DNA from 3 places in the Kluyvera fluvialis genome. Region 1 is predicted to be linked to each of the others. Evidence: riboswitches for the same ligand, from Rfam matches in the RefSeq annotation. Region 1 holds a riboswitch; each other region holds the start of a gene.

What was found. A riboswitch is a leader RNA that binds a small molecule or an ion and turns the genes downstream of it on or off. The one in region 1 is predicted to bind thiamine pyrophosphate.
Region 2: linked by a shared signal. The riboswitch ahead of thiM (hydroxyethylthiazole kinase) and the one ahead of thiB (thiamine ABC transporter substrate binding subunit) in region 1 are both predicted to bind thiamine pyrophosphate.
Region 3: linked by a shared signal. The riboswitch ahead of thiC (phosphomethylpyrimidine synthase ThiC) and the one ahead of thiB (thiamine ABC transporter substrate binding subunit) in region 1 are both predicted to bind thiamine pyrophosphate.

The regions. Positions count from the first base shown of each region.
Region 1 covers NZ_AP046142.1:4,092,742-4,096,002, reverse strand. The annotation lists gene thiP (thiamine/thiamine pyrophosphate ABC transporter permease ThiP) at 1-737, opposite strand, end outside; gene thiB (thiamine ABC transporter substrate binding subunit) at 713-1,696, opposite strand; TPP riboswitch at 1,727-1,860, opposite strand; gene sgrR (HTH-type transcriptional regulator SgrR) at 1,897-3,261, opposite strand, start outside.
Region 2 covers NZ_AP046142.1:1,822,788-1,826,048, reverse strand. The annotation lists gene AC6I4B_RS08730 (GntR family transcriptional regulator) at 1-138, opposite strand, end outside; gene thiD (bifunctional hydroxymethylpyrimidine kinase/phosphomethylpyrimidine kinase) at 195-995, opposite strand; gene thiM (hydroxyethylthiazole kinase) at 992-1,777, opposite strand; TPP riboswitch at 1,812-1,909, opposite strand; gene AC6I4B_RS08715 (glycerophosphodiester phosphodiesterase family protein) at 2,015-2,899, opposite strand; gene AC6I4B_RS08710 (BglG family transcription antiterminator) at 3,084-3,261, opposite strand, start outside.
Region 3 covers NZ_AP046142.1:4,629,072-4,632,332, forward strand. The annotation lists gene hemE (uroporphyrinogen decarboxylase) at 1-402, opposite strand, end outside; gene nudC (NAD(+) diphosphatase) at 446-1,219, opposite strand; gene rsd (sigma D regulator) at 1,318-1,803, shown strand; TPP riboswitch at 1,857-1,966, shown strand; gene thiC (phosphomethylpyrimidine synthase ThiC) at 2,054-3,261, shown strand, end outside.

The sequences.
Region 1 (3,261 bases):
AGCATTGCCGCCCGCGCGGGGTCGTAATCAAAGTTCAGCGCTTGATAGATAGCCAGCTCAATGGTGGTAGCAGACGGCCCGCCGCCCAGAGACAGCACGGTGGCGAAACTGGCAAAGCACAGCATAAAAATCAGCGTGGCGATAGGCAGAATTTGCCGCCGTAGCCACGGCCACTCTACAAAGCGGAAGAACGGATAGCCGCGCATCCCGAGTTGGGCGGCAAGCTGGCGCTGCTCGCCGGGAATTTGCTCCAGCGCCTGAAGCAGCAGACGGGTTGCCATCGGCATATTGAAAAACACATGCGCCAGCAAAATACCTTGCAGGCCATAGGGGGAAAAATGCCACTGCCCGCCAAACCATTGGCACAGTTGTGCCAGCCAGCCCTGACGACCATAAACACTGAGAATGCCAAACACGGCAACCAGCACCGGTAGAATCAGTGTCATTGCGCACAGGCGCAGCAGCAGTTGGCGGCCTGGAAAGCGCCGTCGGTAAAGCGCTCTGGCGAGGAAAATCGCGGGCAGTACCGACAGCAGTGCCGATAAAAACGCCTGCCAGAAAGAGAAGCGCACCACATGCCACAGATAGCTATCGCTAAGCAGCGTCGTCCAGGAGGTTTCCGGCGCGTTAAGCCACAGCGACAAAAAAGCCGCCAGGGCGACGGCAACCATCAGCGTGGTCGCCGTCAGCCCCGGATACAGCCAGCGGGCGATTAGCGGCTGGCGGCGCGAAGCCATGCATTAATCCAGTTTTGACGTTCGGCAGCGACTTGCTGTGGGGTAAATTCCAGCGCGGTTTGCGGTTTCACCAGGCCGTTAAAGCCTTCTGGCAGTGTCACCTGAGTGACCGGATACATCCAGTTGCCGGTTGGAATTGCGCTCTGGAACGCAGGCGAAACCATAAACTGGAGGAATTTTTGCGCCAGTTCCGGCTGTTTGCTGGCCGCCGTGCGCGCGGCGACTTCTACCTGCAAATAGTGGCCTTCTGCAAACGACGCTGCCGCGTAGTTATCTTTCTTTTCGTCGATGATGTGATAAGCCGGAGAGGTGGTGTAGCTCAGCACCAGGTCGCTTTCCCCTTTCAGGAACAGGCCGTAGGCTTCGCTCCAGCCTTTGGTGACGGTAACGGTTTTTGCCGCCAGTTTTTGCCAGGCTTGCGGTGCGTTATCGCCGTAGACTTTTTGCATCCACATCAGCAGCCCTAATCCCGGGGTACTGGTGCGTGGGTCTTGATAGATAACGCGCCATTTTTGGTCGCTCTCGACCAGTTCTTTCAGGCTTTCCGGCGGGTTTTTGAGTTTATTTTTGTCGTACACAAAAGCGAAATAACCGTAGTCGAACGGCACAAAGGTCTCGTTTTTCCAGCCGCCGGGGATGCTCACCGCGTCGGTTGGTACGCCGCTTTTGGCAAATAGCCCGGTGTCGGTTGCCGCTTGCAGCAGGTTGTTATCCAGCCCCAGCACCACGTCGGCTTTGCTGTTTTTGCCTTCCATACGCAGACGGTTGAGCAGCGAAACGCCGTCTTCCAGCGCGACAAATTTCAGTTCGCAGTTGCAGTCGGCTTCAAACGCTTTTTTCACCGTTGGGCCTGGACCCCAGTCGGCGGCAAATGAGTCGTAGGTGTAGACAGTGAGGACGGGTTTTGCAAATGCTGGCGCGGCAATCAGCAGCAGCAGGGGAAGTAATTTTTTGAACACTTTGCACCTCAGTAAATGGGTGGCAAAGGATTTTGAGTCAGCCTCAAATCCCTTCGCCGGCGTTATCCGGATCAGGTTCGACGGGTATTTTCTCAGCCCAGACGCGTCATCGTGTGAAATTCGCATGATGTTGTGTCTGTTAATCAGCACCCCGTTGAGAACGCCGCTATTGTAATGTTTATGTGAATAATCGCAAAAGGTTACGGATCGGGTGGCGCAAACCAGGCGGATTTAAAATCAAACCAGCCCAGCGTGTTCATGCGCACCCCGCGCATACTGCGCTGCCCCTGAATGCGCAACCAATGGTGGATGAGCGGCACAATGGCCTGTTGTTCCAGCAATTGCTGGCTCCATGCCGGGAGATCCAGCTCGCCGGAATGCCACTGATTAATATCGGCCTGCCAGTCACGAGGAATACAGTTCTGGATCAACGGCGTTTCGCACAGATGGGCAAAGAGCGAGAAGTTGAGCGGCAGGGTAAAGTTGGCGCTGTTGAGCCACAGATCACTGATGATGTTGCCGGCGTGCCATTCCTGGTAGTCGATTTCATTCACTTCCAGTTTGACCTGATGTTCCGCCAGCAGTTGTTCCATCAGGCGGGCAATCACTTTGTGCTCGACGTGGTCGCGGTAGAAGCCGAGGGTGACGCTCTCCAGCCCCGCCGGTTTTTCACAGGCTTTGCTACGAGCGTGATGCCAGCGCGGCAGCAGGCCGTAGGCCGGGAACCAGTATTGTTGATACTGCTCGCTGGCATGGTACAGCAGGTTGGCGGGAGCCAGAATATGGCTCAGCCACTGGCGCACCTGTGGGTTTGCGCCGCGCGGGGAGCGGGCGTCGAACAGCAGGTAGTAACAGCCTTCTTCCAGGCGGCTTTCTACCGCCTGCTCGCTTTCCGTCGTGCCTTGTAAGGTCAGGCCACAGCTCAACTCGTCGGCGACGTCGGGCAATACCCATACATTCACTTCATCAATTAACGCCCGATAGCCGAAATACTCCTCAAACGCATGAATCTTTAGCTGGTTTTGGTTATTGCGAACCACCGCATACGGCCCCGTGCCAATAGGCTGGCGCGCAAAATTCGACAGCGTTTGCCACTCTTGCGGCAGGATCATTGCCGAGGTATGCCCCAGCAGCCACGGTAGCCAGCGGTCTGGCTGTGAGAGGTGGATATCCAGAGTCCAGGCGGTGGGCGAGACGATACGCGTAATATGGGTATACATCGGCAGCGTGTTAATCCGTTGCAGGGAACGGATGATATCGTCCATTTCCAGCTCGCGACCATTGTGGAAATGAATACCTGGGCGTAAATAAAAACGCCAGTGACACGGGGAAATTTCCTGCCAATGGTGCGCAATATCCGCTTCCAGTTCCCCGTTTTCCTCATTTATGCGGGTGAGGGCGCTGAAAATCTGCCGCGCAATGTGCGTTTCTGAGCGGCGCATCGCCGTGCCGGGCAGCAGGTTTTGCATTGGGCGGTAGTAAAGCACGCGCAAAATGTGCCGCCCCTGGCGAAAGCTGCGCCCCAGATGTGAAACCAGCATTTGGCGAACGGTGGATTTATCGCC
Region 2 (3,261 bases), 2.3 Mb from region 1:
AATATTACCGTGCTCCAGCACACCGCTGCGCACGGCATTTTTTACCGTTTCAGCAAATTTCAGGTACAGCGGCGTGTTATCCGCTGCGGCAATACGCTCATTGAGTTGCGCGATTAATCGGGTATGCGCCTGTTCCATTTATCTTTTCCTGGCGATGAGTCCTGAGCCAGTATAAGTGGCGAACCCCCTGAAAACTACCACCACTCATGAAAGTGGTGAACTGGCCCAATACCTTCGCCAACTTCCAGAGTGTCGGCCTGTGCCAGCGCCTTAGAGAGCCAGGCTTTTGCCAGCGGCACGGTTTCTTGCCAGTTGGCATGACGCGGCCTGATCGCCGCCAGCGCCGCCGACAATGTGCAGCCCGTGCCGTGAGTGTTTTTGGTCATCACCCGTGGCGCGGTGAAGCGCATTTCCCCTTCGGCACTAAACAGCCAGTCCGGACTTTCGGCATCATCAAGGTGGCCGCCTTTCATCAACACCGCTTCACAACCTAACGCCCGTAACGCCCGCCCTTGTTCGAGCATTTCCCGCTCGTTGCGTGCGTGCGAGGTATCGAGCAATGCCGCCGCTTCCGGCAGATTTGGCGTAATCAACGAAACCTGTGGCAGCAGCCGTTGGCGCAGCGTTGCTACCGCCGAGGCAGACAACAGCGGATCACCGCTTTTCGCCAGCATCACGGTATCCAGCACCACATTTTGAATGCGATAACGCTGAAGGCGCTCTGCCACCGCTTCCACAATGTCGGTTTCCGCCAGCATACCGATTTTGGTGGTGTCGATACGCACATCGCTGAACACAGAATCTAACTGTGCGGCGACAAAATCAGGTTCAATGCGGTAAACAGACTGAACGCCACGGGTATTTTGCGCTACCAGCGCGGTCATCACCGAACAGCCGTAAGCCCCCAGCGCCGAGAATGTTTTCAGGTCTGCCTGCACGCCAGCGCCGCCGCTAGGGTCGGTTCCGGCGATGGTCAATGCGTTAATCCGTTTCATGCGCTGACCTCCGGGTTCAGGGTGTACAACGCATCGAGGAATGCCGCAACAAAACTCCCCGGCCCGCGTCCGTTGGCGGCCTGTTGCCCAGCGAGCTTCATCAGGGCGCAAGCCGCCGCGACGTTTTCCAGCCGCTTGCCCGGCAATGCACAGCTTGCCGCCACCACGGCGGATAAAGCGCAACCTGTGCCGACAACGCGCGTCATCAGCGGGTCGCCGCCTTGCGCCATCAGCGTATGTTGGCCATCGGTGATGTAATCCACCTCGCCGGTAACGGCCACTATCGCCCCGCTTTCCCGCGCTAACGCCTGCGCCGCAGGAAGCGCCGCCGCAGCCGTATCGGTCGTGTCTACGCCGCGCCCACCGTGGCTCATTCCCGCTAATGCCATAATCTCTGACGCATTGCCCCGAATTGCCGCTGGGCGTAACGACAGCAGCTCACGGCAAAAATCACTGCGCAATGTCAGTGCCCCCACGGCAACGGGATCAAGCGTCCACGGTGTATTAGCGCGATTGGCGCTTTCGACGGCAGCCCGCATCGCCTGCGCGCGCGGCTGCGTTAACGTGCCGACGTTAATCAGCAACGCGCTGGCAATTGTGGAAAACTGTGCGGCTTCGCCCGCATCAATCACCATCGCGGGTGATGCGCCAAGCGCCAGCAAAACATTAGCGGTAAAGGTCTGCACGACATCGTTAGTCATACAGTGAACCAGCGGGGAGTGTTGGTGCAGAAGATGTAGGGTGTGCGCGTATTGCGCGGGACTCAGCAGGTCAGCTTGCATAGTTTGCTCCTGCCATAACGCGAAGAAGCAATGACCAGACGGCCTCAGACTTCCCTACGCTGGCATTATCCAGATCAGGTGGTACGGGTATTTCTCAGCCTTCATTTAAGAAGAGCACCCCGAGTCATTTAGATAGAATATCTATACTTTTTGCCAGCTTAGGGGAAGATGCTTGTTGACGCAAGCCCTTCCCAATATCAATTGCTAAGTTAAATCAGGGAAGAGATCAACGTCGCTCTAGTGGTCAGCAATACTCTTAAATTTAGCTGGGGAGTCAACCACAACACCGTCAGCACCGAGGGATTTAGCCTGTCGGTAGTCTTTCACATTATTGATGCCAAACAAAATGACTTTGTTTCCCTTATTCTTGCGAAAACAATCAAATGCTTCGCGGTCCCAGCTCATAAATGATTTAGAAGTCCCCTCTCCGATGGTAAATAATTCCATAACACGCACTTCACGCCGGTATTCAAAACCGTACCATGCTGGTTTACTGTTCTGTGCTTCCAAAGCGCACTCATGATTCATCGTAACATTTGCCAACATGGTGCGAGTGATATCACGGCCCGCAAAGCGAGGAATATCTGCAGGCAAGGCATCCAAATATTGATCGTTCGTGGAGTACACCCTAACCCTGTTCAGACTGTTGGTTTTGCGTAATGTCTTTGCGAGGAGAGATGCAAATTTCTGTGGTGAGGCATCAGGCGATTTTATATCTAAAAAGAAAAATGTCGTTGGCCATTTTTTTAATGCCGCCTCCAGCGAAGGCACCGAAATGCCTTTCCCTCTAAGAGGATAATCAGGTGGGGAATAGTTATATGCTGCATCAGCTTTTTTCAGTGCACTGAACGTTTGCGACGACACCGGGCCAGTCAGGTTGGTCAGTTTCGATAAATCAGATGGGCGATACAGCACAATCACATTATCTTTACTCTGTTGCAGGGTAACCCACATCGCATCAGCACCATTACTTATCGATTTCTGAATGGCATATTGCGTGTTCTCCGGGGCATCGGCAGTGCCTCCTCGGTGAGCAATAATGGAGGGTGTATTGGCTAACACAGCGGTGGATAAAGTGGAAAAAAAGATCGAGACTGCCAGTATTTTTGATTTACGTAACATATAATATCCTTCTGTTATCAATGAAGGGTTATTATTTTCACCGTGATGCTATATTTATGAATACCTCTTTTACTGTATTTAGCCTCGAGTAATATTTTTTTCCTGACGTTCAAATTTTTACGCCGCGATACCCTCAGCCATCCCGCTAAGGCCGCAGTGCGTTGAAAAAAACAGCGCCGTTCGGCTATAGAAAATACTTGTGCGAAAGCGTTATGAAATCCACATAATTTTTACATTGGCTTAATGCATTAATAACATCATCATCGAGAATATTCGTGAGGTAGTCATAAATAAGCATACTATCCACAAAAGCATCCTCACTGATTGCCAGCATAAAAACCAGCTTCACGCGTTTACCCACA
Region 3 (3,261 bases), 540 kb from region 1:
CTCGCGGCGGATGGTGCGCACTGCGTTCATCACATAGCCCAATTCCCCTTCCGGGTCAGGAATTGGCAGCTTTTCAACATCCGCTTTGCTGGTGATAGGCGAGGTAAAGCACGGGCCTTCCCCGGCTTCAAAATACAGCCCCAGCCCCATGGCATCGGGAATGGTCAGGATATCCGAGAACAGAATCGCGGCATCAAGCGGGTAGCGGCGCAGCGGCTGTAATGTCACTTCACAGGCCAGCTCGGCATTTTTGCACAGCGACATAAAATCCCCCGCCTGAGCGCGGGTGGCTTTGTACTCCGGCAAATAGCGGCCCGCCTGGCGCATCATCCATACCGGGGTGACATCAACAGGCTGGCGCAGCAGCGCGCGCAGATAACGATCGTTTTTCAGTTCGGTCATTTTTCCATTCCTTGAGCTATTTCACGCCAGTGTAACATGTCTGTCATTCGTACTCTGCCCGACAGATTGCCACGGTGTCTTCAATCAACCGGCGCGCCACTGTGCCCGGCGGCGGCAGGAGCGGCAAGTTGTCGTAGCGATACCAGTTCGCTTCCAGCAATTCTTTCGGGTCGATAACTATCTCGCCGCTGTCGTATTCCGCCATAAACGCCGTCATCAACGATTGCGGGAACGGCCACGGCTGCGAAGTGACATAGCGCAGGTTTTTCACCTTAATGCCGCTCTCTTCCATCACTTCGCGCGCCACCGCCTGTTCTAAGGTTTCGCCCACTTCAACAAAGCCCGCCAGCACGGTGTGAACACCGTTGCGGTGGCGAACATGCTGCGCAAGAAGAATCGCGTCGTTACGGCGAATGGCGACAATAATGCAGGGCGCAATTTGCGGGTAATAGCGTTCACGGCAGTGGCTGCACAGCATCGCCCATTCGGTTTTGCTCGGGTGCATAGTGTGCCCGCAGTAGCCACAGTATTTATGCGAACGGTAAAACTCCGCTAGCTGCACGCCGCGCCCAGCCAGTTGAAACAGGCCAACGTCCAGGTCAAGCACCTGGCGTACCGAGCCCATGTCGTGGCGGCGCTGTTGCTGTACCAGCCATACCGGAGCACCATCCCATTCGCCAATCTGGAGTGCGCGCTGACCCACAAGATCGAAATTTACCGCTTCGCCATATGGCAATTCACCAGCGGGCAACCATAATTTTTGTTCGTGGCTGACTATCCACCAGCCGCGATCCGATTTTTCAATTATACGATCCATATCTCTTGCGCTACCTTTGCTTCACAGGCATGTTATTAACATAATATTTACATATTGATGTGAGCAGATTAAAACCACACTGATGCGGGGGTCAACCTATGTTAAACCAGTTAGAGAGCCTGACAGAGCGCGTTAAAGGACACCATCGACTGGTAGACCGCTGGCTGAACATTCGTAAGCACCTGCTCGTGGCTTACTACAATTTGGTTGGCCTTAAGCCTGGCAAAGAATCGTTTATGCGTCTTAATGAGAAAGCGCTTGATGACTTTTGTCAGCGTCTGGTTGACTACCTTTCTGCCGGTCATTTCAGTATTTATGAACGCATTATCCATAAAATGGAAGGCAACAGCCCGCTTTTAAACGCCAGCAAAATCTGGCCGCAGTTGGATGCCAATACCCAGTTGATTATGGATTACTACGATTCCACTCTGGAAAATGCTATCGACCAGGATAATGGTTTCGATTTCCAACAGGCGCTGTCTGATATCGGTGAAGCGCTGGAAGCGCGCTTCCTCTTAGAAGACCAACTGATCATGCTGGCCTTCGAGGCACTCGATCAGGGCGAGATGAAAAGCACGGCTTGAGATTTGCTGCGTTAACGAGTAGTTTACATTCATTACCTCTAATCATCAGAGGTTGCTTCTTGTCGGAGTGCCTTACGTGAAAGCGTAGGCTGAGACCGTTAATTCGGGATCCGCGGAACCTGATCAGGCTAATACCTGCGAAGGGAACAAGAGTAATTCAGCTTTATGCTGCTGCCTTTACGGGCGGCGCACATCCATTACTCAATCCGTCGTCTGACAAGCCATATCCTTACTTTTTTTGGAATGAGCTATGTCTGCCACCACTAAACCATCTCGTCGCGAACAGCGCGCCCAGGCCCAACATTTTATCGACACGCTGGAAGGGACTGCCTTTCCCAACTCCAAACGCATTTACATTAGCGGTTCACAGCCAGATATCCGTATTCCAATGCGCGAAATCCAGCTTAGCCCGACGCTGATTGGCGGCACGAAAGACGAACCGCAGTATGAAGAAAACGAGGCCGTGCCGGTGTACGACACCTCTGGACCTTACGGTGACGCCGAGGTGGCAATTAACGTCCAGCAGGGTCTGGAAAAACTGCGCCAGCCGTGGATTATCGCGCGTAACGACAGCGAAGAGTTAGACGACCGTAGCTCCGCCTATACCAGAGAGCGCCTGGCCGACGATGGGCTGGACGAGCTGCGCTTCACCGGCCTGTTAACGCCAAAGCGCGCCAAAGCAGGCAAGCGCGTAACGCAGTTGCACTATGCCCGTCAGGGGATAGTGACGCCGGAAATGGAGTTCATCGCCATTCGCGAAAACATGGGCCGCGAACGCATCCGCAGCGAAGTGTTGCGCCACCAGCATCCGGGCGTTGGCTTTGGCGCTCGTCTGCCGGAAAACATCACGCCAGAATTTGTGCGCAATGAAGTCGCCGCCGGACGCGCGATTATCCCGGCCAACATCAACCACCCGGAATCAGAACCGATGATCATCGGGCGCAACTTCCTGGTGAAGGTCAACGCCAACATTGGTAACTCGGCGGTGACGTCCTCCATCGAAGAAGAGGTGGAAAAACTGGTGTGGTCTACCCGCTGGGGAGCGGATACGGTGATGGATCTCTCCACCGGTCGCTATATTCACGAAACCCGCGAGTGGATTTTGCGTAACAGCCCAGTGCCTATCGGCACAGTTCCCATCTACCAGGCGCTGGAGAAGGTTAACGGAATAGCCGAAAACCTTACCTGGGAAGCCTTTCGCGACACATTGCTGGAGCAGGCCGAACAGGGCGTGGACTACTTTACTATCCACGCGGGCGTCCTGTTGCGCTACGTGCCAATGACCGCCAAACGCCTGACGGGCATTGTCTCGCGCGGCGGGTCGATTATGGCGAAGTGGTGCCTTTCTCATCATCAAGAGAATTTCCTCTACCAGCACTTCCGCGAAATCTGCGAAATTTGCGCGGCCTACGACGTGTCACTGTCACTGGGCGATGGTCTGCGCCCTGGCTCTATTCA